Regions from separate parts of the Synechococcus sp. HK01-R genome, predicted to be linked through region 1. Evidence: predicted binding sites of a transcription regulator. Region 1 holds the regulator's gene; each other region holds the start of a gene.

Evidence for each region. Region 1 encodes NtcA, which controls nitrogen genes in cyanobacteria. Its sites were predicted from a motif close to GTANCNNNNGNTAC; they were not measured.
Region 2: the regulator NtcA is predicted to act here: its motif matches at 5,514-5,527, upstream of H0O21_RS11785 (DUF4278 domain-containing protein).
Region 3: the regulator NtcA is predicted to act here: its motif matches at 4,672-4,685, upstream of H0O21_RS03220 (molybdenum cofactor guanylyltransferase).
Region 4: the regulator NtcA is predicted to act here: its motif matches at 5,681-5,694, upstream of H0O21_RS07695 (DUF4278 domain-containing protein).

The regions. Positions count from the first base shown of each region.
Region 1 is NZ_CP059059.1:1,073,672-1,081,425, reverse strand. It holds gene thyX (FAD-dependent thymidylate synthase) at 1-436, shown strand, start outside; gene dcd (dCTP deaminase) at 453-1,046, opposite strand; gene H0O21_RS05555 (cob(I)yrinic acid a,c-diamide adenosyltransferase) at 1,046-1,654, opposite strand; gene rph (ribonuclease PH) at 1,808-2,542, shown strand; gene ntcA (global nitrogen regulator NtcA) at 2,611-3,360, shown strand; gene H0O21_RS05540 (DUF3084 domain-containing protein) at 3,424-4,629, shown strand; gene H0O21_RS05535 (resolvase) at 4,630-5,082, shown strand; gene H0O21_RS05530 (DUF3146 family protein) at 5,052-5,309, opposite strand; gene pth (aminoacyl-tRNA hydrolase) at 5,306-5,923, opposite strand; gene H0O21_RS05520 (TatA/E family twin arginine-targeting protein translocase) at 5,923-6,234, opposite strand; gene psbH (photosystem II reaction center phosphoprotein PsbH) at 6,244-6,444, opposite strand; gene psbN (photosystem II reaction center protein PsbN) at 6,528-6,668, shown strand; gene H0O21_RS05505 (alpha-mannosidase) at 6,676-7,754, opposite strand, start outside.
Region 2 is NZ_CP059059.1:2,206,484-2,214,237, reverse strand. It holds gene H0O21_RS11840 (zinc-binding dehydrogenase) at 1-4, shown strand, start outside; gene H0O21_RS11835 (glutathione S-transferase family protein) at 132-1,373, shown strand; gene H0O21_RS11830 (molecular chaperone DnaJ) at 1,499-1,825, shown strand; gene H0O21_RS11825 (NAD(P)-dependent oxidoreductase) at 1,822-2,682, shown strand; gene H0O21_RS11820 (nuclear transport factor 2 family protein) at 2,748-3,176, shown strand; gene H0O21_RS11815 (DUF1830 domain-containing protein) at 3,282-3,563, shown strand; gene H0O21_RS11810 (hypothetical protein) at 3,572-3,721, opposite strand; gene H0O21_RS11805 (hypothetical protein) at 3,769-4,122, shown strand; gene H0O21_RS11800 (hypothetical protein) at 4,267-4,524, opposite strand; gene H0O21_RS11795 (hypothetical protein) at 4,679-4,849, shown strand; gene H0O21_RS11790 (hypothetical protein) at 4,840-5,067, shown strand; gene H0O21_RS11785 (DUF4278 domain-containing protein) at 5,241-5,417, opposite strand; gene H0O21_RS11780 (thiamine pyrophosphate-binding protein) at 5,560-5,883, opposite strand; gene H0O21_RS11775 (DUF2256 domain-containing protein) at 5,936-6,088, shown strand; gene H0O21_RS11770 (hypothetical protein) at 6,093-6,791, opposite strand; gene H0O21_RS11765 (hypothetical protein) at 7,021-7,230, opposite strand; gene fetB (iron export ABC transporter permease subunit FetB) at 7,721-7,754, opposite strand, start outside.
Region 3 is NZ_CP059059.1:602,925-610,678, reverse strand. It holds gene H0O21_RS03235 (nitrate reductase associated protein) at 196-666, shown strand; gene H0O21_RS03230 (molybdopterin oxidoreductase family protein) at 647-2,875, opposite strand; gene H0O21_RS03225 (MFS transporter) at 2,997-4,553, opposite strand; gene H0O21_RS03220 (molybdenum cofactor guanylyltransferase) at 4,713-5,333, shown strand; gene H0O21_RS03215 (GTP 3',8-cyclase MoaA) at 5,320-6,375, shown strand; gene H0O21_RS03210 (redox protein) at 6,465-6,956, shown strand; gene H0O21_RS03205 (transglutaminase family protein) at 6,944-7,754, opposite strand, start outside.
Region 4 is NZ_CP059059.1:1,451,170-1,458,923, forward strand. It holds gene H0O21_RS07650 (hypothetical protein) at 1-66, shown strand, start outside; partial or broken gene H0O21_RS07655 (NAD(P)-binding protein) at 66-851, shown strand; gene H0O21_RS13640 (phosphatase PAP2 family protein) at 819-1,493, opposite strand; gene H0O21_RS07665 (hypothetical protein) at 1,492-1,722, shown strand; gene H0O21_RS07670 (SDR family NAD(P)-dependent oxidoreductase) at 1,761-2,744, shown strand; gene H0O21_RS07675 (NAD-dependent epimerase/dehydratase family protein) at 2,989-3,837, opposite strand; gene H0O21_RS07680 (cupin domain-containing protein) at 3,942-4,358, opposite strand; gene H0O21_RS07685 (DUF1651 domain-containing protein) at 4,440-4,712, opposite strand; gene H0O21_RS07690 (hypothetical protein) at 4,785-4,961, opposite strand; gene H0O21_RS07695 (DUF4278 domain-containing protein) at 5,493-5,597, opposite strand; gene H0O21_RS07700 (alpha-keto acid decarboxylase family protein) at 5,790-7,499, shown strand; gene H0O21_RS07705 (hypothetical protein) at 7,715-7,754, shown strand, end outside.

The sequences.
Region 1 (7,754 bases):
GTCGATGCGCTACACCGGCGATCGCATCTGTAAAGCCGCCAACGGCGAGCTCCCCCTCGAGGAGGTGTTTTACCTCCGGCCGGTGGGGGATTACAGCGATCGTCAAGGCAAGAAGTATCACTACAGCGAAGATCTGCGCCGCCAGGATCTGGAGCTTTGCCAGCAGGCTGCTGCCCGCTATCGGGATCTTCTCCAGGCAGGCTTCGCGGAAGAACACGCGCGCGGGATCCTGCCCTTTGATTACCGCCAGCACTTCGTGGTGAGCTTCAGCCTGCGAGCTTTCCTGCACTTCATGGACCTCCGCGCCAAGCTCGATGCTCAGCAGGAAATCCGCGAACTGTGCGACCTGATGTGGCCGCACCTGCAGGAATGGGCCCCTGAATTCGCAGCCTGGTACGAAAAGAGTCGCCTCCATAAAGCAAGGCTGGCGCCCTGATCAGGTTGATCCCTGATCACACCTTCGCCAGCGTCACTCGCTCCGGTTGATGCTGGTATTTGCCTTGGCGGTCGCTGTAGGTGGTGTCGCAGGGATCACCTTCAAAGAAGAGAAGCTGACAGATGCCCTCATTGGCATAGATGCGGCAATCAGCACCGGAACTGTTGCTGAATTCCAGGGTGAGATGTCCCTCCCAGCTCGCTTCCGCCGGGGTGGTGTTCACGATGATTCCCAGGCGCGCATAGGTGCTCTTGCCAAGACAAATCACCGTGATGTTCGCGGGCACCTTCATCTTTTCGAGGGCCACACCAAGCCCGTAGGAATGGGCAGGGAGGATGAAGTAATCACCATCCTCATCGTGGTGAAGTTCAGTGGGCTCCAGATTGGCCGGATTGAATCGCTTGGGATTCATCACCGTGCCCGGCACGTGCTTGAAGATCAGGAATTCCTGAGGTGACAGGCGCAGGTCGTAGCCATAGGACGAACAACCGAAACTGAGCACCGGGCGCTGCTTTTGATCCGGCTCTAGGTGACGGACCAGCCCCGCCTGGAAGGGCTCAAGCATGCCGGCCTGAGCTTGTTCAGTAATCCAGCGATCGTTCTTGAGCATCAGAAGCCTCGACGCAGTTCAGTGACCTGATCGGCAAGCCCCATCAAGAACTCGGGGATGGAGGGTCCGGTGACAATCACGTCCACCGAGCCGGGGCGGCGCTCCAGAGTCGCACGCACCTCCTCCTCGCTGAGGTAGCCCAGGGCAATGGCCAGCCCCAGCTCATCAAGCACCAGCTGATCGAGCTCGCCAGCCAGCAGCTCACGTCGGCAGACCTGCCAGACCTCCTCCACCGCCTCCTGCACAGCCTGACCCTGGTCAGCGGCAGGCCCATCGAGGCAAGTGGAGACAGCAGGCCGTAACCAGCCGAGCCGACCGCAGAGCGTCAGACGCCGCTCCGGACCCTGGTCGACCCCTCCCTTCAGGAACTGCACCACCAGCACACGACTGCCCAGACCGGCAGCACGCAACGCTTGACTGAGCACATTGGAAAAACTGCCGCGGTAGGGGGCGGTATGCACCTGCAGCTGACCCTCGGCAGCCACCAGATGGAGGGGTGCCCGGGGTGGCACAGGGGGCAAGGGCCGTAGACCCGCTCGCTCCAGTGCCCGGTGATCCGCAGTGCGCGGATCGGCAGGGCGATGGCTGGAGCTCAGGCTGGCGGTCATTGATTCCTCACACGGCCGGCATGCCGGCAGAAGCAAAATCTAGCGCCGGAGTCGCAGCTCACAAGCCCCTGACACACCACTGATGGTGTTTGAGCGCCCCGCCTGCTGGTGACACCCGCCCTGTCAGGCTCAATGGCAGCGCTTCTGCGGTTGATGAGCAGCCACCAGCCCCCACTCCGTCACGACGGTCGCCATGCCGCCGCACTGCGCCCCTTCGCGATCGAGTGGGATCCAATGGGCTTTGCCATCAGCTCCCTGATCGTGCGCACGGGCCGCACCGCCGTGCTCTGCAGCGTCAGCCATGAACAAGGTGTCCCGCGCTGGCGTCAGGGGGAAGGGAAAGGCTGGCTTAGTGCTGAATACAGGCTGCTTCCTGGTTCCACTCCCGAACGCCAGAACCGGGAGCTGCTCAAACTTTCGGGTCGCACTCAGGAGATCCAGCGCCTGATCGGCCGCAGCCTCAGGGCCTGCCTCGACATGGAAGCTCTGGGTGAAAACACGTTGCTGATCGATTGCGATGTGATCCAGGCCGATGCAGGCACGCGCACGGCCTCGATCACCGGCGCTTGGATTGCGCTTCAGCACGCCTGCAACCAACTCCTGACGAACGGGGTCATCACGCGTCAACCGGTCCGCCAGCAGGTGGCGGCCGTCTCCGTGGGTTTAGTGCAGGGAACCCCCCTGCTCGACTTGGACTACAGCGAAGACAGCCGGGCCGACGTGGACCTGAATGTGGTGATGGACGGCGAAGGGCGTCTGCTGGAGCTGCAGGGCACAGCGGAGGGGGCTCCGTTCAGTCGCAGCGCCCTCAACGGCCTCCTGGACCTCGCCGAACCAGGCCTGACGGAGTTAATGCAGCACCAACGCAGCGCCCTGACTCAACGCTGAATTTCGTGTGGGTTGCTACAAGGTGGAGCCAGGACCATCCGTAGCGTCCTGCCAACTGCAAAGCCGCCATGGTCGGAGCCACACGCGGCTTCAGCCGATATTCACCGCAGACCGCCTCCGTGACGGCCAGTGCCGGAGCAGGAGTCACCCTGGCGAACGCTCCGGCAGCCAACGCACGCACGCTGCTGGAAGTGATCCGTGATCTCGAAGGCGCGAGCACGGAGCTGGTGGAACGCGGCAAGACGATTTTCTTCCCCGGCGATCCCGCTGAACGGGTTTATCTGATCAGGCGCGGGGCGGTTCGCCTCTCCAGGGTCTACGAGTCCGGGGAGGAAATCACCGTGGCTCTGCTGAGGGAAAACAGCTTGTTCGGCGTGCTGTCCCTGCTGACCGGCCACCGATCCGATCGCTTCTATCACTCCGTGGCCTTCACCCGCGTGGAGATGGTCACAGCTCCAGCTGCCTCGGTGCGCCAGGCGATTGAAGCCGATACCGGTGTTGGCCTGCTCCTGCTGCAGGGTCTCTCGAGCCGGATCCTGCAAACCGAGACCATGATCGAAACCCTCACCCATCGCGACATGTCGTCCCGCCTGGTGAGTTTTCTGTTGGTGCTCTGCCGTGACTTCGGAGTGCCTGGCGATACGGGAATCACCATTGACCTGCGCCTCTCGCACCAGTCGATCGCCGAGGCCATCGGCTCCACCCGGGTCACGATTACGCGCCTGCTCGGGGATCTGCGCATCTCTGGTCTGGTGGAGATCGACCGCAAGAAAATCACGGTGCTCGATCCAATCGCCCTGGCGAAACGCTTCAGCTGAGCGGGTCACGGGAGAAGATGGAGCCCGGACGGCCTCAGCTCGCCTTCCCTCGCCCTTGAATTCGTGACCGGCTGGCTGCTGATCCTCTCCCTGCTTGTGCTCGGTGGCGTGCTCGCCACCCTGGGGGATCGACTCGGCTCCAGGGTCGGGAAGGCCCGACTCAGCCTGCTGGGCATGCGCCCCCGCCGCACCGCCGTGCTGATCACGGTGCTCACAGGGAGCCTGATCTCAGCGCTGTCCCTTGGGCTGATGCTGCTGGTAAGCCGCCAGCTTCGCGTGGGCCTCTTTGAACTGGATGCCTTGCAGAAGCGGCTGAATGACAGCCGCACGGCCCTTGAGAGCAGCCGCAGAGCCCAGAAGGAAGCCACCCGAGAACTGGCGCAAGCCCAGGAGCAACGGGAACGCACACGACGGGATCTTGCGGAAGCGAAAGCAAAGGCAGAGACCTTGCGCCAGGCCTTGGTTCCCCTCAACCAGCAGCGGGAACGTCTGGAAGCAGAACGGGCTCGCCTCAGTCGCGACGTGCAGGCTCGGGATGCGGAAATCCGACGCACCGAAGCGGAGCTGGCCAGCGTGCGGCAGCGCATCAGCAACGGTGAAGCGGAGCTGCGCCAACTCGAGAAAAACGTGCTCGCACTGCGGCAGGGGAACGTGGTGCTGAGCAGCGGCCAGCCCCTGGCCACCGCCACCCTGCGACTCGACAACCCCAGACAGGCGAAACAGGTGATTGATCAGCTGCTGCGGGAAGCGAACCTGCAGGCCTACCAGCAGGTCCTCCCTGGGGTAAAACCCGATCGACAGATCCTGCTGGTGCCGCGCAGCGACATCGAACGACTTGAAAAAACCATCCGCCAACCGGGCACCTGGGTGGTGAATGTGCGCTCGGCAGCGAATGTTCTGCTGGGCGAAAAGGTGGTGTATGCCTTCCCTGAAGCTCGTCCGAACACCCGCATCGTGAAAACCGGCGACGTGCTGGCCCGCACCTCCATCGAACGCCAGGAAACGGAAGGACAAGCCGTACGCAATCGGCTCAACCTCCTGCTCGCCTCCGCCCTCGCGGAGGTCCAGCGCCGGGGATCCCTCAGTCAGGGACTTCAGTTTGACGCGACAGCCCTGAATAGCCTGGGCCAACAGCTCCTGAGCCGAGCACCATCCCGCGTTGAGCTTGAGGTCGTGGCCCTGCGCAGCAGCGACACCGCAGACCCGATCGTCGTGGAGCTGCGCCCCGTCAATGGGGTGCGCCCAGGCCAGGTCTCAGGCCCCACCTAAATGGCACGGCTCCTGGCCATCGACCCTGGCCGCAGCAAATGCGGCCTGGTGCTCTGCGACAAGGAACGCCACCAGGTGATTGCATCAGGCGTGTATCCAGTCGACACAGTGCTCGATCAGATCCGGCACTGGAGCAGCAGCAGTCCGATCGATCAGGTCCTTCTTGGCAATGGCACCGGCAGCAGCCTCTGGCGTGAACGTCTGCAGGAGCAACTGCAGCTGGAACCTGAGCTCATGGACGAGCGGGGCACCACCCTGCGAGCGAGAGAACGTTATTGGCAGCTATGGCCACCGCAAGGCTGGAGACGCTTGCTGCCTCGCGGGCTCGACCTGCCCCCTGTGGAGCTGGATGCCATCGCTGCTCTGGTGATGCTCGAAGACCACCTCGGCCGGCCCCTGGAATGGACCTGCCCTCCACCGATTCAAAATCGCGCCCGAACGGTGAAGGTGTAATCGCCGCCAGGCTCGAGGTGATAGTCAGCCTTGACCAGAAATCGCTGGAGAGCGTCCTGGATCAAGGCCCTGCCGAGGGATGGCTCCACCGTCAGCTCACCGCGATCAAAGGCCCAGCAGAACTGCCAAGCAAATCCGCCAGCTTGCACCTCCCCCTCCAGACATTGCTCCTGAAAGCTCTGACGCAACACCCTGAGATGGGCCGTTGTCACAGGCAGCGGACTCATGCGTCCGTCTCCGCGAGCTGGAGACCATTGAGCTGGTTCCCAGCCTTCTCCAGACCCTGACGCTGGATCAAATCGAGCCCCTTGAGCACCGCATCAAGAACGGTCTCCAGGAGCGGCTGTTCCTCTTTGCTGAAGCTGCCCAACACATGCGACACCGTGCGGGCGCGCCGCTCCTCGGGGGTGCGACCAGGGGCACCGATGCCGATCTTCAAGCGGGCGAAGTCCTGGGTGCCCAGATGCTGAATCGTGCTGCGCAGCCCGTTATGACCACCGGCACTGCCCTTGGCCCGCAGCCGCAGTCTTCCCAGAGGCAGATCCATGTCGTCGACGACCACCAGCAACTGGTTCACGTCTAGATCGAACCAATCGAGGGCAGCACGGATCGCCCGACCGCTGTCGTTCATGAAGGTCTGCGGCATCAGCAGGCGCAGACGCTCGGCCCCAAGGCCAAGCTCAGCCAGCTCCCCATGCAGCTTGGGCATGGAACGGAAGCGAGTGCCCTCGCGGCGAGCCATGGCCTCGAGGGCCATGAAGCCAACATTGTGACGCGTGCCCGCGTAGCGATCTCCGGGGTTACCGAGACCGACGACGAGGCGCAATTGGCCCCGATCCATCAGAGCTCAGGATTGGAGGCCTTGATGTCGGAAGAGGCGATGTCGGCAGAGGCGATGTCGGGAGAGGCGCTATCCACTGAGGCGGTGCTAGGGATCACCTTCACATCGTTCACTTCGCCAGCTTCAGGCAGCTCTGGCTCAGCCATCGCCTTGTTGATCTCTCGCTCGAATTCCTTGGAAGCAGACTGAAAACCCTTGAGGGTTTTGCCCAGGGTCCGCCCCAGCTCCGGCAGGCGCTTGGGCCCAAACACAAGCAGGGCCACAGCACCAATGACGGCCATCTCAGGGAGGCCGATGCCGAAGACATTCATGGGCTTTCCTCAGCCGAGACCGTTCCAGTTGACGTTGATGCCCTCGAGGATCAGGGACTTGTTGTACAGCTGCAGGATCACCAGTAGGAAGACCAGGAACAGGGCCATGAACACGCCCATCACAGGAGTGGTTCCCCAGCCGGGCACCACCTTGCCGTACTCAGAGTTGAGGGGACGGAGGAGATCTCCCAGACGAGTGCGTTGAGCCATGGCGGGCTTGGTCTCGGGTGAGGTTCAGTCTCGATACTGTAGGGGCCACGGTCCTGATCGGGCCGAACCTGTCGAGAGATGTGATGGAAACCTCCTCCCCGGCCCTTTCCGTGGCGATCGCCGTGCTGGCCGTATTGCTCGGGCTGACCGGGTTCGGCGTCTACACAGCCTTTGGACCTCCCTCAAAGCAGCTGGACGATCCCTTCGACGATCACGACGACTGAAGCCCGCTCAGGGGTCGGAACGGCGGAGCTCAAGATCCACCAGCGCTCCCGGCCTGACTGAGATGGCTTCACCCCATTCGCCATCTCCATCGCTGGAACCACAGGATCGAACAGTCCAGCCGGCGTCTTGCGGCAGCTTCCATTGCTGGCGGCGACCACCGGGGTTGTGGACCTGAAGACGCACAGAACCCTCTGGGGCTTCGCTGGTGAGGGCAATCGGCACCAACCCCGGCGGAAGGCCCGGCAACAGACGTTGGTCTCTTGCTGTAGTCGCTTTGCCCCACCAACCGGTTTCACGAAAGGCGAGGGCCGCCTGGGGAACAGCGCCTCGCTCCCAGCCCTCCGGAACCGGCATGAGCGCAAGCCGTTGGCGATGCCAGCCCCGATCCGCCGAGGGATCCGGCCAGGTAGGGCCGCGCAGCAGGGAAACGCCAAGCCGATCCGGCACCAGGTCCACCCCCTGCGGACCATCCAGCAGCACCGCGAGCCCCCCTGCTGGAGCTGCCGCCTGGCTCGCTAGCCAGGAGATCACCGGCACCTCCCAACGGGCCTGCTCCCTGGCGGTCTGAGCCAAAGCCGGCCGCTCAAGGACCCCGCCGCTGGTGTCCGCAGCCCAGCGGACGGCTTCGCTGGCCAGGGGAAGCTCCAGGCGCAGCAGCTCATGGGTCTGACACCAGTCAATGCTGCAGGTGATCTCAATCCAAGGGTGATCGGCACGGAGCTGCAGATCCACTCGGATCTGACTCGCACCGGCGTTACAACGCCACAGGCAACGGGCCAGCAGCGGCCCCGATTCGACGAGTTCAGGCGGATCAAGCGGCCCCTCGAGAGGCAGGGGGTGCTCCCGGTAGTCAGCCGCCAGATCCCAGGCATCCCAAAACTCGCCGTGATCACCAAAACGGCGGAACTCCAGCGGGGCGGACAGCTGCGGAGCACCAGCCGCATCCCTGAGCTGGCGGAGTCCAGAGGCATCGATCTCGGCGGAGACCAAGCCGTTGCAGATCCGCCAACCACCCCCTGGGAGGGTGGTCACTTGCACAGCGCCCCGCACTGGCGGTTGTTTCAAGACAGCAGCCTGTTGGGGCA
Region 2 (7,754 bases), 1.1 Mb from region 1:
TTGAACAGCCGGACGTCTTTACGAGGCGTTAACCATGGGGCTGGGAAATCGGCGCTCGTCTTCCTCACACCAGCGGGCGCTTTTTTTCTGCCATCCTTTAGCCCTCGATCGCTGGAGTGGTTGGAGTTGCGATGGTGACGGCCTCCAGCAATGCGTTGAGCTGGGAGCAACTTCTCGCCCTTGCTCCTGAGCCAGCCGAGCGTGTGCACGGCCCCACCAACGCTCAGGCCGTCCTGCGTCTGTTCGGCGAGCCGGAGTCCGCTGTGCGGGTCACGCTCTACCGCGATCACCATGCCTGGTGTCCCTACTGCCAGAAGGTCTGGCTCTGGCTGGAGTTCCGGCGGATTCCCTACCGGATCCGCAAGGTGACGATGCGCTGTTACGGCCCCAAAGAACCCTGGTTCACCGCCAAGGTGCCTTCAGGAATGCTTCCAGCTCTTGAAATCGACGCTCGTCTGATCACCGAAAGCGATCGAATTCTTGAAGCGCTTGAGCAGACCTTCGGTGCCTTGGGCGCCGGGATGCAAGATCCAGCGGTCCGCCGCTTGCGAGACCTGGAGCGACGTCTCTTCCGCGCCTGGTGTTTGTGGCTCTGCTCTCCGGGGCTCAGTGAACGCCAGGACGCGTTGGCCCGTGATCAGTTTCAGCGCGTGGCGATGCAGATGGAAGCAGCCCTGGCGGATGGAGCAGGTTCCTGGCTGGATCCCGCGGCTCCGGCTGGGGAGATCCCCGGGACGGCCGATCTGGTGTTCATTCCCTACGTGGAACGGATGAACGCCTCACTCGCCTACTTCAAGGGATTTCTGCTTCGCGAGCACCATCCCGGCATCGATCGCTGGCTCACAGCCCTCGAGCAGCTAGAGACCTATCGGGGCACGCAGAGTGATGCTCACACCCATGCCCACGATCTGCCCCCTCAGATGGGGGGCTGCTGGATTCACCCCAATCCTCTTCAGGAGGACCTGGCTCGTCGGATCGATGGCGGTGAGGGAATTGCCGACTGGGAGACCCGTTGGAGTCAGGACTCCGATGGCTCGAATCCCTCCCCGGAACATCGTGCCCTGGAGCGGGTTCTTCGCCATCGCCACACCCTGGTGCAGCGGAGCTCGCTCGGTTCTGGCTTCGATCAGCCCCTTCGTGCTGCACTCACGCGCATGCTGCACAGGGAACCTGTTCAGCCGGAACCCGGTTCCGCCCTGGCCTTACGCAACCTGCGCGATCGGATCTCCGTGCCCCGCGACATGCCTCTTCTGAGTGCTCGCTGCCTTCGACAGGCCCTTGAAGCCACCGCGGCTCTGGATGGGTCGGCTCAGCCAGAGCCGCTGCCCCTGCAGCATCGCTTTGATCAGGACCCCCGCCCCTTTCTGGCTTGAGTCCGATGGTCCTGATCTGAGCTTTCCTGATCTGAGCTGCCCCGATCTGAGCGACTGCCTGTTCGCTGCGTCACCGGAGCCTGGGCCGACGATCAAGCAAGGTGGTGTGAATTCAAAACGACGCAATGGCTGGCAACGGCTTCGGATCGACCGGTTCCGCTGAGGGTCCCGGCAGACGTCGAAAGGACAGCAAACGCAAACCGGGTCAGTCCAACCATCAGCGTGAGCGCCAGCCCCTAGGGCGCGACCCTGAGTTCGAGGCGATCTGTGCCCGCCAGACCCTTGGGCTGGCTCTGTCCGGTCGCTTAACGGAGCAGGCGGTGAAACGTGCCCACAAAGCGCTCGCTGTGCAACACCATCCCGATAAGGGAGGTGACCCGGAGATGATGACGCGTCTGAACAATGCCCGCGACGTGCTGCTTCAGCCCGAAATGGAGGCCATCGCTGCTTGACGACAACGGTTGCCTTGCTGGGCACAGGCTTGCTTGGTGCAGCGATTGCTCAGCGTCTCTTATCTCAGGGCATCAGCCTGCGTGTTTGGAATCGCAACCCTGACCGCTGCCGATTGCTGGCGGAAGCCGGTGCGCAGGTCGTTGACGATCCCGCGGAGGCTGCTCAGGGGGTAGCCACTGTGATCACGGTGCTTCGCGATGGTCCAGTCACAGCTGAGGTGGTGACTCGGATTGGAGCGCTTGGGGGAGCCTGCCTGATGCCGATGGGCACCATGGGGATCAGTGAAAGCGTGGCGCTGGCCGCTCAGGCTCGCGTGCAAGGGGGCCTCTATCTCGAAGCGCCCGTGCTCGGTAGCCGCCCGGAGGCCCTAGCGGGCACTCTTTTGGTGATGGCTGGGGGAGACCAGGAGACCTTCGCGCGCCAGAGCTCTCTGCTCGCCCACCTGTCCGCCCAGCCCCGTCTGATGGGAGCTGTGGGCACCGGTGCCGCTGCCAAGCTCGCGCTCAACCAGTTGATTGCAAGCCTCACCCACGGTTATTCCCTAGCCCTGCGACTGGTTCAGGCTTCCGGGCTGGATGTGGAGCGTTTCATGGAGGTGTTGCGGCCATCGGCGCTCTACGCCCCCACCGTCGATAAAAAGCTTGAACGGATGCAGTCGCACCACTACGAGGACCCCAACTTCAGCACCGCCCTGCTGCGCAAGGATCTTCAGCTCTTCCTGAGGGAGGCGGCCCTCGCCGGGGTGAATGCCCACGGTCTTGACGGTCTGGCGGCTCTGCTTGCAGGCGCCGAGGGAACACCTCTGGATGCGGGCGATTACTCAGCTCTGCATGAGCTGACCCAGGCCTCGGACTGATGTCTCGGTTGATCGACAGTCTCCATAGGCTGAGCCCCCTTCATTCCCCCTACGCGGCCTGACTGATGCACCGTCTCGATGCTGATCGCCTGCGCGCTCTGTTCACCAAGCCTTACGGCAAGCCCGCTCCCTCCGAGGCCCAGTGGCGGGAGCTTTACGACGATGCTGTGCATTTTCAAGATCCCACCCAGGAGAAGCACGGGATCGCTGCTTACATCGCTGCTCAGGACGGGCTCATTCAGCGCTGTGATGATGTGTTCCTGGCGCCTGCTGCGATTGCAATCGAGGGGAACACCGCCTTTGTGGAATGGGAGATGGGTCTGAAGATCAAAGGGATTGAGTTCCTCTACCCGGGCACCAGCCGCCTCCAGTTCAATGCCGAGGGCAAGGTCGTGGACCATCGTGATTACTTCGATTTTGTTGGACCGACCTTTGCCCCGGTGCCTGTGATCGGCGGTTTTGTGCGCTGGCTATACCGTCGCTTCGTTGCCTGAGATTTGATTTCTGAAAAAAAGCTGAAAACGCCCTAGTTCTGTGTTGGTTCCGACAACTCAGCTCGACAGGTTCCCCCCACTGTGGTGTGAGCTTCTGACCGATCCATGCAGGACTGCCTTTACAGCAACACCACTCCGAAAATGGTGGTGTTGAAGTGTATCGGTGACAACCGATTTTATCTGGAGAAGGTGGTCATGCCCGCGGAAACCTATTGGTTCAACGCTCCTAAGGATTCCAGGGTGGAGATCTGGCAGATGGCGATGAACGGCCAGCTGCTCAGCATGCGAGCGGATGTCAGCGAGTACGCCGTGACTGAAGCCGCAAGGGAAGCTGCAAGCGAAGCGGTTCAAGCCAGCCACATCGCTGGCCAACCCGCTGCCGCCTGACGTTCTCCTCAGTTGGTGGGCAGCGTGAACCCGCTCTGCATGTGCTTCACATCCAGCATCACGTAGGTGAGCCAAAGCAGCACGGCGGCGATCCCAGATCCCGCCGCCACCTTGGCGACGTTGCGCATCACCAGTTCCAGCAGACTCATTTCGCGCATCGTTCAGCCATCGGTGGACGCCCATCCTGCTCGATTTAGGCTGGGGTATGGCTGATTCCGCCCAGAGACAACAGATCGAACAGGAGCTGGATCATGCCCGCGAGCTGGGGCGCTGGCCCAGTGATGATGAGCTTGTCGCCCGCGCGCAGGAACAGGATCAGTTGCGTGTGAAGGAGCAAACGGAGCTGCAGCACAGGGGAAAGCTTCTCGCGCTCACCGTGGTCTGTCTCCTGATTCCGCCCCTCTGGCCTCTGGCCTTTGGACTGAGTCTCTATCTGCTGTTTCCCCGCAGCACCCGCCGCATCGCCATGGCCGCAGGCTTGGGGCTCTCCCTGCTGCTGATTCTGTTGATCGGCCTCAGTGCAGGGCTTGTGATCTGGTTGTGCCTTCTTCTCTTTTGATGCTGCTGCTGGTGGTGGCATCGCTTCTGACCGCTACGCCCTGCTGCTCTCCAAGGAGAAGCCCAGTGTGGAGGCAGCAGAACGGGGGGCCTATGCGTTGGAATCCGATCCTGAGCAGGTGATGGCACTGGTGCGCCGTCATTGTTATGGCTCGTCGGCTGAGTAGCGGTTGGCCTCCGACTCGTTTCGGCCCAAGTTGCGGGCCATCGCCAGGGCATTGGATGAACTCTGCAACTGCTGGTTGAGGACCCAGTTGGTGGCAGCTTTTTGGGTTTGCCAGGCTTGGAGTAATTGTTTGGCGAGATCGCGCAGTTGCCCTGGGTCGGTGGTGGCATCGAGGGCCCGGTTGAACTGCTCCACATGAAAGAGCTGCTCGGTGGTGAACTGAATTCCCGACGACATGATCAGTCTCCTGAGGATGGCGTGAATGTATCGAGCAGGCATTGTCGAGCTGTAGCAATGGCCACCCAGACGGGTGAATGTCAGTGTTTCGGGTTGTTAATGCGCTCGCGCTTGTGCTGATTGACGGTCAGATTGAAAAGGTTGCTTGCTGTTCATGCGACTGACTTGGTCCCAGCATCTGCAGGCCGCTCGCACCCTGGAAACTTCCGGTCTCACTGAGCTTGGATCCAGTCTTTCCCTGATGGGAATGGCGTTGTTGATGTTGGCCGAAGACCTTCTTGATCAGGAGATGTGTCAGCAGGACGCCGGTCGTCCATGCCGCTGACTCCTGAGCTGCAGCAGCGTGTGGTCAGCTTCGTGCTCCGGGGTCTGCGAATCGGAGCCAGCACCGTGGCGATTCTTGAGCTTCTCCGCTCCGACTGGCGTGGGGGAGTGGCGGCAAGTTTGGCCTGGCTTGCGTTTGTGCAGGTGGAGCGTCGCCGCCGACCGCTTGCGCAGGATGTCGATCAGACTCAGTCACAGATCGAGGGGCCGAATCGCTGAAGCAGCGCTTGTAGAGCCGCAGAGCTGCGGCAGAATCATTTGAGCAGAAGCTTGCTTCTGCGTGGTGAACCGGACGGCGGGCGTGAGACACCCGCCTTTTTATTACCTGATCGTTGCCCACTAAAAAAGGGCCCCGAAACGGAGCCCTTGACCATTGGCAGCGACTGGATGAATCAGACGCTGTAACGAACGCCGCGGTAGCGAAGCTCGGTGGGTTTCTGGGGCTTCTGGGCCGTGTGATGGGCGTCGATGTACTCAACGCCCCTGTAGGCCTTCGCCATCAGGCGCTGGGCTTCTTGCAGTGCTACCGCTTTGCGGATGCGGTTGCGGGTGAGATCGAGGGTGTTCATGGTTGAACTCCACAGTGCCCGCGCCCCCGTTGCCTGGCGCGGAACGAACTGCAGCCCAAGGTTGGGCTCAACGTGACTGAAGTATAGCGACTGTCTGTAGCAATGGCTACTGATTTTTGTTTTGGTTCAGCTCGTTACACAGTCACAGTGCTTGTTCAGCTGTGTTTGCTTTCAGCGATGGCCAGGGCAGCACTGGATCACCCTCCGATGTGGCGGTGGCCAGACCCGTCGCCAAGTTGGTGACACCGGGGCCAGAGGTCACCAGGCACACACCGATTGTTCCAGTAAGCCGACCGAAGGCCTGGGCCATGAACGCGGCATTCTGTTCATGACGGCAGAGCACCAGCTCGATCGGTGAATCGAGCAGGGCGATGAACATGCTGTCGACCTTGGCTCCTGGGATGCCGAAGACATGGGTAACACCGTGGTTCTCGAGCAATTTGACGAGGGCCTGGGCTCCATTCATTGATGCGTGTTGGTCGCTGATGATCTCTTAGCTACGACGATTCCTTTCGCCTGTGTCGCACCGTGCCGAGCGTCCCACCAAGATCTGTGCCGTTTGCGGGCGACCCTTTCAGTGGCGGCGCAAGTGGAAGGATGTTTGGGATGAAGTGCGCTACTGCTCAGAGCGGTGCCGCCGCGATCGCAATCGTCAGGCCAAGAACAGTTAAGAGCTCAATCCTGGCTAGAGGCACCACAGGTCTGCGGATACTCAGGATCACGGCCTCGAGCTGGGATGGCGAAGCGTTCTCGAACCGTCTCGAGAGGATCGGCGAAATGATCCCAGGGGTCGATGTCACGGATCAGATCGGTGTTGACATGACTGCCGTATCCGCCCAGCACATGACAGCAATCGTGACGGAACACGGGCACCGGCGGTCCGCCCACATCCCCGGGGAAGCTGAACTGGTTGATACGGATGAAGTCGGCATAGGCCTTGCCAAAGCTTCCGGAGGGGTAGTCGTTCAGGCTCTGGAATCGCTGAAGGGTCGAGTCGTCGCGATGGCCGCTCAGCACCTTCAAGGTTGCCGCGAGCATCGGCAGGCCTCCATCGCGCAATGTGGCCCGTGCGGCATCGCGCACGAAGCTTCGGCGTACCAGGTCCAGGCGCACCAAGGCTTGCCGGTCGTGCATCACATGCCGGTAGCTGATCACTGGAGCGGCATCAACCCGGAAGGCTTTGGCTGTGCGTTCCAGCAGCTCGAGGGCCTCGCGGCTTGCTTCTCCGTCGAACATCGCCGCCATGGCCTCCGGCTCCAGGCTGGGGAGCGCGCTCAATTCCATGTTGCTGGTCATCAGCAGGTGATCGCGGATGCCCTCAATCGCCCTGAGGGCTCGAGTTGAAGGGGTGCCGTGCAGCCGAGCCACGGTCATCAGGCAGGGCAACCCTGCGGTGCATAAAAATCCCCCGGTTTCAGCCGGGGGTGACCTCAGTCGGTGATGTGCCCCATCACCCGACCCTGAAGTGGACGCTAGAGCGAATGTCGCGTCTTGCCATCCACCTGATCTACCAATAGACCTGGTGTGTGGCCTCGCGCAAGTACCAGATCTGGTGTGATGAGCGCCTTGTGAGCAGCGACCGCGTCGGTGTTTTTGGACCCGCTCAGGCGAGGGCTGCCCTTGCCCCCAGATCTGGCGTGGACGGTTGCGCCACTGGCTGAGCTGGGCGGCCGCCTCGGCGCCAGGTTCGCTGGATGGCGGCGTGCACTTCCCGGGCGCGAGTGCGTTGGGGCATGCGGCGTTGTTCCAGAAAAAGGCCGTCGTTGCACGCGAGGCGGACGAGGATCAGGAGTTGAATGGAGAGGGCACGCATGCTCGCGCCATGACTAGTTGCATGGAATCGAGCTCTGCGTTGAGCGGGCGTAGCGGATGCGCCCATTTCATAAAAAGCCGCGCCAAAGGCAGGGCTCCAATGCGCTTCCGTTCCGGACGTCTGACCTTGTTTCGACTCCGGTGCGGTTAAGCACTCCTCACGGACCGACTGTGACGCCCTGGCTGGCACTGTGCCAGTTGGCTGTGGACGGTTTGGGTGTCGGCTGATTTTGTGATGTTATGTGGGTGCAAATTTTTCTATTTCGTTGACAGCGAGCCTTGGAAGGAATGTGTTCTTACAGAAGTTTGTAAAGATTCATCCTGAATACCCTGTTCGCCCTTGTGCCGCTTGCCTGACTGGCCTCTAATGAGGGGAAGGGGTGCGGAGGCTTGCATGAATCATGTCGACTGGTTGGGTTCACTTTCTCTTGTTTTGCTGATGATTGGAATGACGATGGCTGGCTATCGTATGAATCATCCGCTTCACTAGACTAAGGGCGACTTGTTGTTGAGGTGCGGATCAAT
Region 3 (7,754 bases), 470 kb from region 1:
ATGGTGAGCCAGTCGGAGGCGTAACCCTCGGAGACCACCCAGCCATGGGAGACACCCAAAAGCATGCCGAGAGAAATGGCGAAGCGCATGATGGCTGTACAGCGTGCGCAGAGCCTGCTGGCTTCCGCTGGCATGGATGGTCTTCAGATACACCGTTTTCGGCTAAACAAGAGTGCATGGTTGTTGTTGATACCAATGCCTGAACGGTCGATCGATCAGGCCCGTCATTGCTTTGCCTTTGAGCAGGATTTCATCGGCAACTGGCGCTGCATTCCTCTGTGTGTACGGCGCAAACTCGATTTGAGTGGCGTCAAGCTGAGGCTCAATCATTGGCTTGCCCTCAGTCAGCAGCAACGTCAGGAGGTGGTGGACTGGGCTGATGATTCAAAAGCACTTGACCTGTTGAGGGATCATTTGCGCCTCTGCACCGCTGCGATGGCCGAAGGCATGGTGACTGACCTGCCCGTCGCCATTGCAGAGCCTTGGCAATGCTCTGACCAGCTGCCGGACCTGTTGTTGGAGGCGGCTCAGCGGAAGAGGATTCCCCTCGCGCTCGACCGTTGGGCTGGGCTGAGCGAACTGGAGCGTTTCGCGCTTTGCAAGCTGGCTCGGCCCGGCCACGATCATCACAATCTGGAGGCGGCGTTCAGCGAAGTGCTGGGCTGAGCCAGCGTCGCAGTGCTTCCAAGCGCCGGCTGTCCTGTTCGATCGGTTTGACCACCGATACGGCAGGGGCCACCACCACGGCAGTGGCCTTCAGTTCCGGTTGTTTGGAGACTGGGCAGGCCAGCTCGTGCATCAGAGCATTGGCTTCACAGGCATTGTCCTGACTGAATCCCCAGTGCATCGGCAGAAACACCGACCCCCTGCGAATGCGCTCACTGATGGTGACGCGGGCGGTGAGGGTGCCCCGCCGTGAGCTGATGGCCGCCAGGCCATCGGCTTCGATGCAGAAGCGGGCTGCGTCTTCCGGATGCATTTCCAGGCGCGGTTCTGGATGCATGGCTCGCAAGCGCTCCACCTTGCCGGTGCGCGTCATGGTGTGCCACTGCCCTAGGTAGCGGCCCACGCACAGCACGAGCGGATACATCTCGCAGGGCGGTTCGGCCAGGCCGAGGGGGTCTTCGGCGTGAAAGCGAGCCCGTCCACTGCTGGTGGGGAAGCGATGGTCGCTATAGAGCCGCCGGGAGCTGTTGCTGGGTTCGCGTCCGGTTTCGAAGGGCCACTGCTGCGGCCCATGCTGCGCCAGGAGTTGATGGCTGAGCCCCGACATGTCGCAGACCCGGCCTGCGGTGAGCGCTGTGAATTCCGCATACACCTCTGCAGAGGAGACATAGCTGAATTGCTCGACGAATCCCAGACGTCGTCCCAGCTCAGCAAACACCTCCCAGTCAGGACGGCTCGTACCGTGCCGGGGCCGGAAGGCGGGGCAGAAGGTCACACGCCGTTCTGAGTTGGTCATCGCACCAGCCTTCTCACTCCACTGCGCTGCGGGCAGCAGCAAATGGGCGTAATGGGAGGTCTCCGTGTCGGCGTAGGCCTCACTCACCACCACCATGGGGCAGCGCGTCATGGCCGCCTTCACCCGCTCCAGGTTGGGCATGCTCACCAACGGGTTGGTGGCTGCCACCCACCAGAGATCCAGCTCGCCCCGCTCCATCGCCTCCACCTGCTGCCAGGCGGTCAGGCCCGGGGTCGGCTGGATCGAGCCCTCCGGAAGACCCCAGGCCCGCTCGAGTTCGCTTCTGTGCTCGGGATTGCTCACCAGGCGATATCCCGGAAGCAGATGGGCCAGGCCGCCGGCCTCTCGCCCCCCCATCGCGTTCGGTTGGCCAGTCAGCGAGAAGGGGCCGGCCCCCGGCTTGCCGATCTGCCCTGTCAGCAGATGCAGGTTGATGATGCCGCTCACAACGGCGGTGCCCTCTCGCCGTTGGTTGACACCCATGGACCAAAGGCTGAGCACCCCCTGGCTGCGACTCCAGAGCCTGGCGACCTGTCGCAGTTCTTTTTCGCTGATTCCGCAGAGTGCGGCCACCTTGGCTGGAGTCCAGGTCCTGATGGTCTTTGCATAGGCGGCGAAGCCTTCCGTGGCCTCATCGATGAAGTCACTGTCGAAGCCGTTGTCCTGAACGATCAGTCGGGCAAGACCATGCAGCAGTGCGAGATCGGTGCCGGGGGCAATGGCCAGATGGTGATCGGCGATCCTGCTTGTATCAGTCGCCCGGGGATCGACCACCACGATCGTGAGGCCCTTGGGGTCTCGTTTTTTGCGCTTGAGCAGACGCTGAAACAGCACCGGATGGCACTCAGCCGTGTTGGTGCCGATCAGGACGGCGACCGCGCATTGATCGAGATCCTCGTAACAGCAGGGAGGGCCGTCGGAACCGAGGCTGCGGGTGTAGCCGGCCACCGCAGAACTCATGCACAGCCGGGAGTTGGCATCGAAGTTGTTGGTGCCTAGGGCTCCTTTCAGCAGTTTCTGGGCGAGGTAGTAGTCCTCGGTGTGGAACTGGCCTGAGCCATACATGGCGATCGCCTGGGGCCCCTTGCCGGCAAGGGTGCTACGAATTCGACCTTCAAGCAGATCCAGGGCCTGATCCCAGGCGATCGGCTGAAAATCCTGGTCGAGACTGGCGCGATAGAGAGGTTGATTCAGTCGACCTCGGGCCAGGGTCTCCCCGACCGTGGCCCCTTTGATGCACACCTGACCGAGGCTGGAGGGATGGTCTCGATCACCGCGGGAGTTCCACATCGGTGTTCCATCGGCATCACGCTTGACGGCCTTTCCGGCTTCTCCCGGCGGCAGGAGCTCAAGACCGCAGCCCACTCCGCAGTAGGGACACTGGCTGTGTTGGTTGGTCGTCGGCTCAGCCATGGCGAGAGGGATGTTGGCGCTGAGTTAACCAGCGCTGGGACATGATCGGGATCGTTGTGCCAACAAAAGCGGGAGCCCTGTTGGGCTCCCCACGAGTGCAGCCTGTTGAGGCGCGGTTTGATCAGACCTTCGCCAGTGCAGCCTCATCGGCATGCTCTTCAGCAAAGGATCCCTTGGGTTCTTTGAGGAAGAAGTAGCAGAGGAAGCCCACGATCAGGCCAGCGATCCCCAGCACCTGGAAGAAGGCACTGTTGGAGGCCGCCACGATTTCGGGTGAGGGATCCTTCGCATCACCACCCATCCAGATGGGCAGGAGGCTGAAAATCGTCAGGTAGGCCACGGCCCCGACGTTTCCGTAGGCGCCCACCATGCCAGCGATCTGTCCGGTGACCCGCTTCTTCACCAGGGGCACCATGGCGAAGGTGGCACCTTCACCGGCTTGCACAAAGAAGGAGCAGGCCATGGTGAGCAAAACGGCAATCGCGATGCCGGCAGTGCCGCTGAAGGTTCCTGGCTTGATCAGGCTCATCACCAAATAGCCGATGCCCAGGCCGATGGTGAGCAAGCCCATCGTGCCTTTGCGACTCCCGAGCCGATCGGAGATCAGTCCGCCACCGGGGCGGGCGATCAAGTTCACGAAGGCGTAGCAGGAGGCCAGGATGCCTGCCGTGGCCTTGGGTAGATCGAAGGTGCTCTCGAAGAAGGCGGGGAGCATCGACACCACGGCCAGCTCGGAACCGAAGTTGACGATGTAGGTGAGCTCCAGGATGGCCACCTGTTTGAACTCGTAGCGATCCTCTTTGGGGTAGGTCTTAGTTCCAAGGATCAGCTCACGGTTGGTGCGGATGATTCCCCAGGTCTGGAAGATGAACCAGATCAGCACCGCAACCAACGCCAGGGGATAGGTGCCGGCATTCAGAAAGCCAACTTTCTGGAGACGCCAACAGAGCACGCAGAGGATGGCCGCGAAGGGCACGTTCATGCCCAGCAGACCCCAGAAATCCTTCATGGATGTGACCTCAAGGCCCGCAGACTTGGCCGGCTTCTGATAGGCCTTGCCAGGAGGGGTGTCACTGACGTTGGCGTAATAAATGAAGCCGTACACCGCGGAGATGATGCCGGTGAGGGCGATGGCACCGCGCCAGTTCAGGATGTCGCCGCCCGGTAGCTCGAAGCCGCCGGAGAATGACAGCCAGCCGGCCACGATCACCAAGGTGAGGGCAGAGAAGGCGGAGCCGAAGTTGCCCCAACCACCGTAGATCCCCTCTGCCAGGCCGATCTCCTTGGGTGGGAACCATTCAGCCACCATGCGGATCCCGATCACAAAACCCGCGCCCACGATCGAGAGCAGGAGACGGGCCACCACCAGCTGGTTGAAGTCCTGAGCGGAGGCAAACAGCAGACAGGGAATGGCTGCGAACACCAGCAAGGAGGAGTAGGTGATGCGTGGGCCGAACTTGTCGAGCAGCATCCCGATCAGGATGCGAGCGGGCACAGTCAATGCCACGTTGCAGATCGCCAGGGTGCGGATCTGGGGAACACTGAGTCCGAAATCCGCCTTCACCGTGGTGGCCAGAGGGGCCAGGTTGAACCAGACCACGAAGGTCAGGAAGAAGGCGAACCAGGTCAGGTGAAGGGTTCGGTACCTGCCCTGGAACGACCAAAGATCGCCAAGCATGGGGTTGTGGATGAGGAAGGATCAAACCCCGGCTTCGGAAAAGGCAGCGCCCAGGATTTCAGTTGCGGCGCCAATGCAAACCGCCGGGTTATTGCACCACCTTCCCGCCATCTCCCTGGTCGCTGTTGTTACGGAATCGCCCCCCTGCGGCGGTGCTAAGTGACGGTGATCCGAGCCTCTGTTGTGCCGCGACTGCTACGTGCGTGTGTTCTCGCCGGAGGGGCCAGCCGTCGCATGGGTGCTGACAAGGCGCTGTTGCCCCATCCCAGGGGCGGGACCTGGATTGACAACACCGTCGCCATGGCGAGAGCTCTGGATCTGCAGGTGCTGGTGCTGTCAGGTCATCCCCGACATCGTGAACACCTTGCTTCACGTTTTCCGGATTTGTCGGTGCTGCCTGAGCCTTGGCCTCCTGCCGGACCTTTGCAGGCTTTTGCTGCCGTGTTTTCCGCTCGGGTCGATGAGGCCTGGTTGGTGCTGCCGATCGATTTGCCTTACCTCACCTCCCCTGCCCTGGAGACGCTGTTGGTCGCCTGGCGGGAACAGGAGCACGCGGCCTTGGTGGCGCATGACGGCGAACGGCAGCAGCCCCTGCTTGGGATTTATCCCGGTATGGCTGGCTCCCACGCTGCACTCGAGCGGCAGTTAGGTCGCGGCTGCCATCGCTGGCACGATTGGTTGGACCTGATTCCCCACCGCTCCTTTTTTCTGCCTCCAGAGCAGCTGCTCAATGCCAACCATCCCGCTGATCTGGCAGCGTTGACTGATGGTGAGTTCTGAGTTGGTGACGGACCGCAGGCAGCGCCCTCTTCAGGTGCTGCGTCTGTCGTTGACGGCCCGTTGCAATCTCGCCTGTTCCTATTGCCAGCCCGACCACAGGGAGGTGAGCGGGTTGCTGAGTCAGTCGCAGCGCCTGGCGCTGATCGAGGCCTGCTGTCGCCTTGGGGTTCGCTCCCTGCGCCTCACCGGTGGTGAACCCTTGCTCAGTGACCAGCTGGAGCCCTTGCTTGAGGCAATTCGCCTGCGGCGACAACAGCCAGGCGATCCACTGTCGCAACTGGAGGAGGTGGCTCTCACCAGCAATGGCTTGCTCCTGGATCAAGCCAGGGCTGAGCGTCTGCGGCGAGCTGGTCTGGATCGGATCACCCTCAGCCTCGATGGCCTCGATGCCGGCGTGGTGGCCGCCATGGCTGGATTGCCGGAGGTGGGCGAGGCGGGGTCACGCGCCCTTGCTGCGGTGCGGGAGGCGATTGTGGTGGCCCGTGAGGTTGGCTTTGACCCTCGTTTGGGTGCACTCAAGCTCAACAGCGTGATCCAACGGGGTCGCAATGAGGATCAGCTGCTGCCCTTGGCTGCCTTCGCACGTGACCAAGGGCTGGAACTACGCCTGATCGAGTTCATGGATGTGGGGCATCGGAACGGCTGGAGCGGTGATCAGGTCATGCCGGCGGCGGAGATGCTCCGCCAACTGCAAGCGGTTTGGCCCCTGGAGCCCCTGGGTCGGCCAGCAGGGGGCACGGCCAGGCGCTGGCGTTACCGAGATGGAGCCGGCGTGGTGGCGATGATCGCCTCTGTGAGCGAGCCGTTTTGCTCGGATTGCAATCGGGCCCGGATCACCGCTGATGGCCAGCTGTTCACTTGTCTGTTTGCATCGACCGGGCTCAATCTGCGGCCCTGGCTTCAGCCTCACCCCGATGCCGAGTCGCTGGTCGTGGCGCTGAGGGATCACTGGTCAGCGCGCATAGATCGCTACAGCGAAGAGCGCAGTCTCCAGGTGCAGACCGATCCGGAGCGCGCCGACATGGCCTATCTCGGCGGTTGAACCCCGGCTGGGGAATCGGTTGCATCTGGCACCATCGGTTGCTCTTCGGCCGTTTACAAAGGCTGCAGCGCTACGGCCCACTTCTCCCCGTGTTCGAACTGCTCTCCTACGAACGCTTTCGCGACACGCCGGCGGTTCGCTTCTTTGATGTCACCGTCGCTGACTCCAATGCACGCGATCTGGTGATCCACAGCGGCCCGGCCGTCAGCCCCCCCAATGATCCTGAGACCGGAGCCTGGCAGTTCTATCTCCACCCCCATCAGGAAGACAACCTGTTGGCTGCCAGTGGTGGTCGCACCTTTTATCTGGTGAATCTCAGCTGGACGGAGCCCTTCCACATCGTGCGTTTGGAGAGCGGTGGTGACATCCTGCGCATCCCCAAGGGCACCTTTCATCGCTCCGTGTCGGATCCTGAGGGTTCGGTGGTGCTCAACCAGGCCCTGCGTGAGACCGGTGCGTCACTCGTGCGTGAATTCCGCGTTTACAACAGCCGTCGAATTCCCAAGCTGTTTGCCATGACATCGACGGCGGCGCCCCGGCCTCGTTTGCATGGTTTGGCGCCGCTGGTTCAGGCGGCCTGAGTTTGCTTGGAGTCAGTCTCCTGCCCTTGTTCCCCTCGGAGCAGCAGGCCACAGCCATCAATCTCCGCTTCAATGCTCCAGCTCAGGTCGCTGGCGGTGTTCGGCGGCCCACTGAAACTGCCGGTTACCGCTGCTGTGAGCTCGGGCCTTGAGGAACTGGCCAGCACGATGTAGCGATCATCGATGGCGCCGCTGCCGCTTGGATCGAAGCCTCGCCAGCCGGCACCGGGCAAATACACCTCCGCCCAGGCATGCAGGTCGTACTGCTCCGGGGCTGGATCCACCAGGTGGTAACCGCTCACGAAGCGAGCTGGCAGACCCACACAGCGGCAGCATTCGATCATCAGCATGGCCAGGTCTCGGCATGAACCGACTCGCTCCCGGAGGGTGCGGCCGGCGGGCCAGGCCGGACCAATGTGGCGCTGGGTGTATTTGACCCGATCTTGAATCATCTCCACCAGTTGGCGCAGAAAGGGCAGGGCCTGTTGATTGCTGCCCATCAGTGCATCCTGGGCCAGCTCCACCGCCGAGGGATCGTGTTGTCCATCGGGCAGCCAGCCCTCAAGCGCCCCCTGGAGATCCTTGTTCAGCAGGCCGCGCGGATAGGGCAACGAGGGCTCCATGCCACTGAAACAGCTCTCAAGCGGCGGTGCACTGCGGGTTTCCACCAGGCTTCGGGCGATGAAGCTGAGCCGGTCGGTGGCGCCGAGAAAACGCACCCGGCAGATTTCATCGCCGCTGGAGGCCACCAGTTCGTGACGATGCATCGGGTCGGGGCTGATCTCCAATTGATGGCTG
Region 4 (7,754 bases), 380 kb from region 1:
CACCTGGCTGGTGCGCAGCGCATTCAGGATGCCCGGGCGTTGCGCAGTGAATTTTCCCTGGAGTGATGGCCATGACTGACGCCTCCAAGCCTTCCCATGTGGTGGTGATCGGTGCCGGCTGGGCTGGCTGGGGCGCTGCCAAAGCCCTCTGCGAAGCCGGTGTGCGCGTCACCCTGCTGGATGGTCTGGCAGACCCCACCGGTGCGACGCCGCTCATCACCGCCAGCGGCAAGCCGTTTGAAGCCGGCACGCGCGGTTTCTGGAAGGACTATCCCAACATCAACGCTCTCACCGCTGAGCTCGGCCTCAGCGATGTGTTCACCGAATTCACCACCAGCGCCTTCTGGTCTCCGCAGGGTCTGGAAGCGACCGCGCCCGTGTTCGGTGAGGGCCCTCAGCTGCCCAGTCCGTTGGGGCAGGCCTTCGCCACCATCAACAACTTCAAGCGGTTGCCGGTTGCCGACCGCTTGAGCATCGCCGGGTTGTTGGTTGCCATGCTCGACCTGCATCGCAACCAGGTGGTGTACGAGCAGTACGACCGCATCGATGCACTGACGCTGTTCCAACAGCTGCGGATCAGTGACCGCATGATCAACGAGTTCCTGCGGCCGATCCTGCTGGTGGGTCTGTTCAAGCCACCGGAAGAGCTCTCGGCGGCGGTGACGATGGAACTCCTCTACTACTACGCCCTCGCTCATCAGGATTCGTTTGATGTGCGCTGGATCAACAGCAAGAGCATCGCCGAGCAGTTGCTGGCGCCGTTGAGCCAAATGCTCTGCAGTGAGCACAAGCTCGAGGTGCTGGGGGGAACGGTGGCATCACGCTTGACCCTCGATGCAGACGCTGCGGCTTTCGCCGTAGGCGCGTCCGCGGGCGATCAGTTCATCGCTGCGGTCCGGCGCGATCGTGCTGAGGATCAAGCCCCAACCCCAACCCACGGCCGTATGGCCTGAGGGGTAAGAGCCATCGCTGCGCAGCGCTGGTTCATCTTCCGGTGTGCAGATCGGTTGGCCATTCACCATGAAGGGCCGCTGACGCTGGTATTTGTTTTTGGCGGGGTAGGTGGAGAGTCCCAGGTCGGTCATGCTGCGGCGCATCAGCATCAGCAGCTTGGGCGTCTCCGTTTCGTTGATTGGTACGCCTAAGGCGCAGGAAAAGGTGGCGGCGACGCCGGGAAAGTGCAGGTCGGCATCCTTGGCGGCCAGGGTCCAACGGGCCGTGCCTCGCAGCGCAAAGGTGGCTTTGGCCGTGGCTTGATCGAGGGCCTCTGCCGCACTGCCTGATGCCGGTGGACCGTCGACCAGGGCCAGAGCCTTGGCCATCTCGTTCTTCTCGAGATAGCCCTTCCAGATTCCAGGCTTGATAGCCCTGCTGCTTTGGTTGTTGTGGTGCGGCTGGTGCAAATTGACCTGATTCGGATCAGGGTCGGTTTTCTGCCCCACAGCAGGCACGGGGCAGCCGCCACAGTTCTGGCATTGACGGATCCAATCCATGGCCGATCACAAGCTGTCGGTGGAGCAACGCTTTCGGCTCGAGGCCGCCTGCCGCAAGTTGGATGGCTGCGATGACATCGATGCCATCCGTGATCTGGCCAAGCAGCTGCTTCATTCCCTGGAAATGGAGAGGGCATCGGCACGGCAGGCCATCGCCGATCTCAGGCAGAACAATGAGCAAGCCCCTTCTCTGGCCCGGCGCTTTGGCTTCAACATCAACCAGATGTGAGGGTCAATGGGGGACTCGCAGCTCGGCAGGGTGATGCGATGAAGCGGCTTCTGATGACCGGCGCGAGTTCGGGCATTGGCCTGGAGGCGGCGCGTCTGCTGGCCTGCGCCGGTCATCAGCTCACCCTGTTGTGCCGTTCGCAGGAGCGTTGTGAACAGACGCGCCAGCATCTGCTCGCAGCGGGCGCCGATGCCAGCCGCATTGTTTGCCACGCCGTCGACCTGGCGGATCTGTTCAGTGTGGAGCGGGGCTGTCAACAGCTGTTGGCACAGGGCCAGGCCTTGGATGGGCTGGTGCTCAATGCCGGTCAGCAACGGGCTGGTGCTACGGCTCCGGTGTTCAGTGCTCAGGGGATCGAGATCACCTTTGCGGTGAATCAACTGGCCCACCAGTGGATTGCCACCCGACTGCTGCCGTTGTTGCGAGCCGGAGAGCAGCCACGGCTGGTGATCACGGCCTCGGATGTGCATGACCCCGCCACGGGCGGAGGCCGGGTGGGCCAACCCGCGGATCTGGGGGATCTGGCGGGACTGCGCTCTGGAGCAAGCTTTGTGATGCTCGATGGCAGTGAGCGCTTTGATGGCGACAAGGCCTACAAAGACAGCAAGCTCTGCAACGTGCTGCTGGGCCGTGAACTCGCCCGACAGCTGGAGGGGGTGATGCCGGTGATCGCCTGGAGCCCGGGCCTGGTGATTCCCCGGTGCCGAGAGGGCTTCTTTCGCTACAACCGCCAGAGCAATCCGGTGGGCATGGCGCTGTTTGCTGCGGTGGCCCGGGATCTGTTGCGGGTGACTGAATCGGTGCAGACGGCCGGGCGACTGCTGGCGGCGCTCACCACGGAGGCTGACTATGGCACTCCTGGTTTCAGTTATTGGAGCAACCGGTTGGTGCGGCCGGGTCTGCATCGCTTTGAAGCGAAGGCCACCAGCCCCAATGCTGCCGACTTTGACCAGGCTTCGGCGTTGTGGCGGTTGTCGGAGCTTTTGATTGGACGCTGCCTTGACTGTGTGTCAAGGCCATGATCAGGTGTTTACGCCGGTTTCGGCGTCAAGACACTTGAGGCGATCCGGGCAAGCCCCTGTTGTTGCGACGTTGGCATGACATTCGCTACATCAAGCTGTGTCAGCCCTGATGTGAGCACTCTTTCGTCGCAATCGAACTGAAAATCCCCTTTGTGTTTTTCGGAGCCCTGACCGTGGGCTCTGCTGTGGTGTTGATGGCGAACAGATAGCAGGAGCTCGTTCCCCTTGGCGGGGTGTTGAGGGGTTACACGGATTCGGGCACCAGCATCGATGGGGACTGAAAGCTGAAGCCAGCTGCTTTAATCTTGTCGTTCGACACCCTGGCGTTCATCATGCGCGCGCCTGCCGGTTCGCTGTGGCCCCACAGCACGGGAGGAAGCCCCTCGCGGTCGCAGATCAAGGTCGAGAGTTCGCGGCGGGACAGCTGCATGTCGTCGACAAGGTTGTAGGTGCCCTCGAGGCCTTGTTGAAAGGCGAAATGCACGCCGCGGGTGATGTCGAGGATGCTGCTCCACGCTGGAATGGCATTGCCATTTTTGGGGACTTGCTGTCCCGCTGCGCGGCGAATCATGGCCACCATGTCGCGGCCGGGACCGTAGATCCCGCCCAGGCGGAGAATGCAGATTTCGGTGTCGGGTCGATCGATGTTGCGCAGAAGGTCTTCCGCTGAGGCCAGCAGCGCATTCACCGGATTGCTGGTGTCGCAAGGAGAGTCTTCATTCACGCCGTTGCCCTGCTGGTCGCCGTAAACGCCGGCGCTGCTGATCAGGGTGATGTGCAGGTTTCGGGTGCTGCGGCGGCAGCGCAAGGCACGGGTGAGGTTGCGCAGGCCGCTGGCAAACACGCTGTTGTAGCCCTCGCTCTGCTGGGTGGGAGCCACACTGATCAGGAGGCCGTCGAGCTGCTCGAGAAAGGTGAAATCCGCTGCGGCATCGGTGAGGTCCAGCTGATGGGCCTCATGAACCACCTCCTGGAGTGCTGGCATGCGCTCAGGCGAGCGGGTGGTGCCGATGAGCTGATGGCCTGCATATTTGAGGTGCACGGCGACATCACTGCCGACGTAGCCGCAGCCAATTACTCCAAAAACCGCCATGCTTGTCTCTCAACTGCACATGTTGTAACGATTTTGGTGTGGCTTCGGGTGCAGCGATGCTTACCGTTTCAGCACTCTGTTGGGCGCGGCCTCGATGCCGGCTCTCACCCCGCGATCAATGCATCCCACTGCTGGAGGAGGGCGCGGGGCACGGGGCGCGGGCGATAGTCGCGCGGATCGCTGGGGCCGTGCCGCAGCACGGCATTCACCATCACCGCCGCCTGGCAACTGCGGTTAATCGCTCCATGCGGCACGCCTGCGGGAATGCGCACCCAGGTGGCTTCGTCTTCTCGCAGGGTGATGCGGCGCAACTGCCGGTTCTGCAACACGATCAGATCGACGCTGCCGCGCAGCACCATCAACTGGTCGGTTTGTCGGCGGTGACAGAACAGCTGGGGTTGGTCTGATGAGGGGACTTCTGCGATGAGGGTTGCATCGCTTGGCAAGGGGTCGCTGAAAAAGGCCACGCCGGCTTGAAGGCCTGAGCGGGGAAGAATTTCAACGGGTCGATGACTCGACATCGTCGCAAGGATCAAGTGTTTTCACGATTGCGACCTTCTGTTATTGCCATGGGTGTCGTTTGGTACGAAAGGCGCCTGATGTCAGCAATGGCAGATCCTTTGAACCTGACGCCAGCCGGAGGCTCGCAGTTGGCCCCAGCGCTCCAGTGCATCGTCGAGAGAAATCAGACGGCGGTTCTGGGTGACTGGCGGATGGGGCGGAACCCAGTAAAGGTAGCGCAATTCGATCCATTCGCCGCTGCCTTTATTCACAGGTTTGAAGTGCAGCAGTTGACGACTCCTGCCATGCATCAACCAGCTCCCCGCGGGGGGCTCGGGCTGATGTCGTTTGGCGTTGGGAGGTCGATGCCGCATGCCTCCACTCTTGTCGATCGTGCTCTGTGTGGTGAGCCGAATCGTGCATGATTGCGATCAGTTGGCAGGTGATCAGTCTTCAAAGCGGTAGCGGCTTTGCAGCGCACCATCGTCGGCATGGCGGCTCAGGTATTGGGCATTACTCCAACCTTTCACAATGACGCAACCTTGCTCGCCGCAAACGCGGAAGTGATGATCACCGAGAGCTTCAATCGTTGAGGGTCGGCAGCTCGAAAGTCTGTTCTGCATCGCTATTAAAGCAAAAGGCTTGTTGTGAGTTAACACGTTGGGACGTCGTTAAACCATGAACTATGGAAATCGCAAGTGAAGACTTCACCTGCAGATCAGCCATGGGGCCACCACCCCGGTTTGGAGAAGCGTCGGGGAGAGGTGGCCTGAAGCGGAACGTTCGTGGTGAAGCGTTCCGCTGACGGCAATGGGCTGTGTCTTGAAGCCGCTGCTGCCGCGACCACTGTCTAGTGGTCTTGCTCTGGAGCTGCAAAGAGCAAATATGCTCACTTCAAAGCGTCTTACACATCCAGCCTGCATGGGTGTTGTCGGCTCAGGTGCCTGCCTGCCCGATCCCTCACGCTATTGAATCAGCGAAGGCCGATGCCCTGGGAGCGGGCCCAGGCGTAACCCAGAAAGGCCACGAGGTTGAAACCGATCACGAAGGCCCAGAGCCGCCAGGGTTGTTGGGGGTTGTTCATGGTTGCCATTAAAAAACCCCGCATCAGCGGGGTTGAGAAGCATCGTGAGCCGATGGCATTCACTGGGCGTTCATTTCTGAACAACAGTGCCGCGATACACGAGAACTGGGCGCTGGTTGCTGGTGGCAGCAGCGGTGTTCTGCACGTACTTCTGGCCGCGATAGGTCAGGGTCATGATGAGGTTCCTCGAAGCAAGCTCAGGTCCCCGTTCCATGGCCTGAGTCGAACTGCGCCTCTCTGAATGAGAGGTGAACGTATGTAGCGGTGGCTACCCGATCAGTGTGCCGCCTTTGGCGGATTCGTGTCGTTCATGCGGGCACAGATCAATGGCTCTTGCCAAACTTTCAGTGATTGCGCTGCTGTGGTGATGGCTCCTTCCGTCGTGACCTACGCGCTGGATCGTCTTGCCGATCTCGGCATTGGGCATGTCTTCGGGGTGCCAGGGGATTACTCGTTCCCGCTGAATGATGCGGTGGAGGTGCATCCACGGCTGCAGTGGGTTCCGTCCGCGAATGAATTGAATGCGGCCTATGCAGCTGATGGCTATGCCCGCCGCCGCGGTGCCGGCATTGTGTGCACCACCTACGGCGTGGGGGAACTGAGTGCGCTCAATGGCCTGATGGGCGCGATGGCCGAGCGGTTGCCGGTGTTTCATCTGGTGGGCACCCCCAGTTTGCGCATCGTGCGCCAGGGTCTGATCTGTCATCACACCCTTGGGGATCGCAACTACCAGCGTTTTGAGGCGATTTCCGCCGCCGCCAGCTGTGTGAGCGCGCGCTTGACCCCTGAAAACGTGGTGATCGAACTGGAGCGGGTGATCGATAAAGCCCTGGAGGAATCCAGACCGGCCTATCTCACCTTTCCGATGGATCTGGCGCTGATGCCAATCACTGGCACGCCGATCCAGGGGGCTCCGCTTGGTGCGATTGATCAACACGCCAGCGTTGCCGTGGAACTGGAGGCGGTGCTCGATCTGCTCGAAGCCAGGATCAAAGCGGCGCAGCGGCCGGTGGTGCTGCCCACCATCACCTTGCGGCGTTATGGATTGGTGGAGGCCTTTGAGGCGTTTCTTGAGGCGTCGGGTTTGGCCTATGCCACCACGCCGATGGACAAGGCCCTGCTCAGCGAAGGCCATCCCGCTTTCCTTGGGATGTACAACGGCGGTCGCTCCACTCCCGCAGAGTTGCAAGGGGTTGTGGAAGACGCCGACCTGTTGATCGATGTGGGCGGACTGGTCTTGGAGGACCTCAACACCGGCCTTTGGAGCGGACGGGTGGATGGGCGCCGCACCGTGGCCTTGCATGCCGATTGGGTGCAGGCCGGTGATCAGGTGTTCACCAGCGTGAGCATCAGTGATGTGCTGGCCGGACTGACTCGGCGTTTCCAAGCGGATGCGCCACGCGTTGCCTGTTGGGGAGACCAGCGACCGGTTCAACCCTCACCGCTGCTGCCCCTCAGTGGAGAGGGCGATCAAGCCACGGGATCAGCCAGTTTCTATCCCCGCCTGCAGCGCTTCCTGCGAGCCACGGATCTGCTGGTGTCCGACACCGGCACCTGCCTGCTGCAGCTCAATGCGATACGGCTGCCGGCTGATGTGGCCATGGAAAGCCAAACGCTCTGGAGTTCGATCGGTTGGGGCACGCCGGCAGCGTTGGGGTGTGCCTTGGCGGATCAAGGCCGCCGGGTGGTGTTGGTGACGGGCGATGGCGCCCATCAACTCACCGTGCAGGAAATCGGTGTGATGGGTTTCACCGGCGTCACCCCTGTGGTGATCGTGCTCAACAACGGCCTCTATGGGGTGGAGGCCCTGATCAGTGAAACGGGCCATGCCTATAACGACTTGCCTCCCTGGCGTTATGCGGAGATCCCGGCGGCACTGGGTTGCAAAGGATGGTGGTGCGGCAGGGCCTCCACGGTGGTGGAGCTGGAGCAGGCGTTCACGGCAATCAATGCCCACAACGGGGCTGCCTATCTGGAGGTGTTGATTCCAGCGGCAGAAAGTCAGCCCCTAGCCGAGGAGGTGATTGAAACCATGCACCAAACCACCACGCCAATGCTCAAAGATCAATCGAGGTGATGGTGAGGATGCCGTCGTTGGGCAGGTTTCGGAAGGCGAAGCTGCTGGCGCTGTGCAGATTGAAATGGCGGTCGCTCGCTTGATTCACTGGCCTCAATGCTTGCTGTGGTCCTGATCGCAGCTGCGTCCAGGCCAGATCACCCTCAGCTACCAAGGTTTTCAGGCCTCGATGACGTTGCTAGGTGTTGATCGAGAGTTGCGTTCGGAAAGCTCCAATGGAATTTCATGGGACCTTCCTCGAACTTCAAGCTGCTG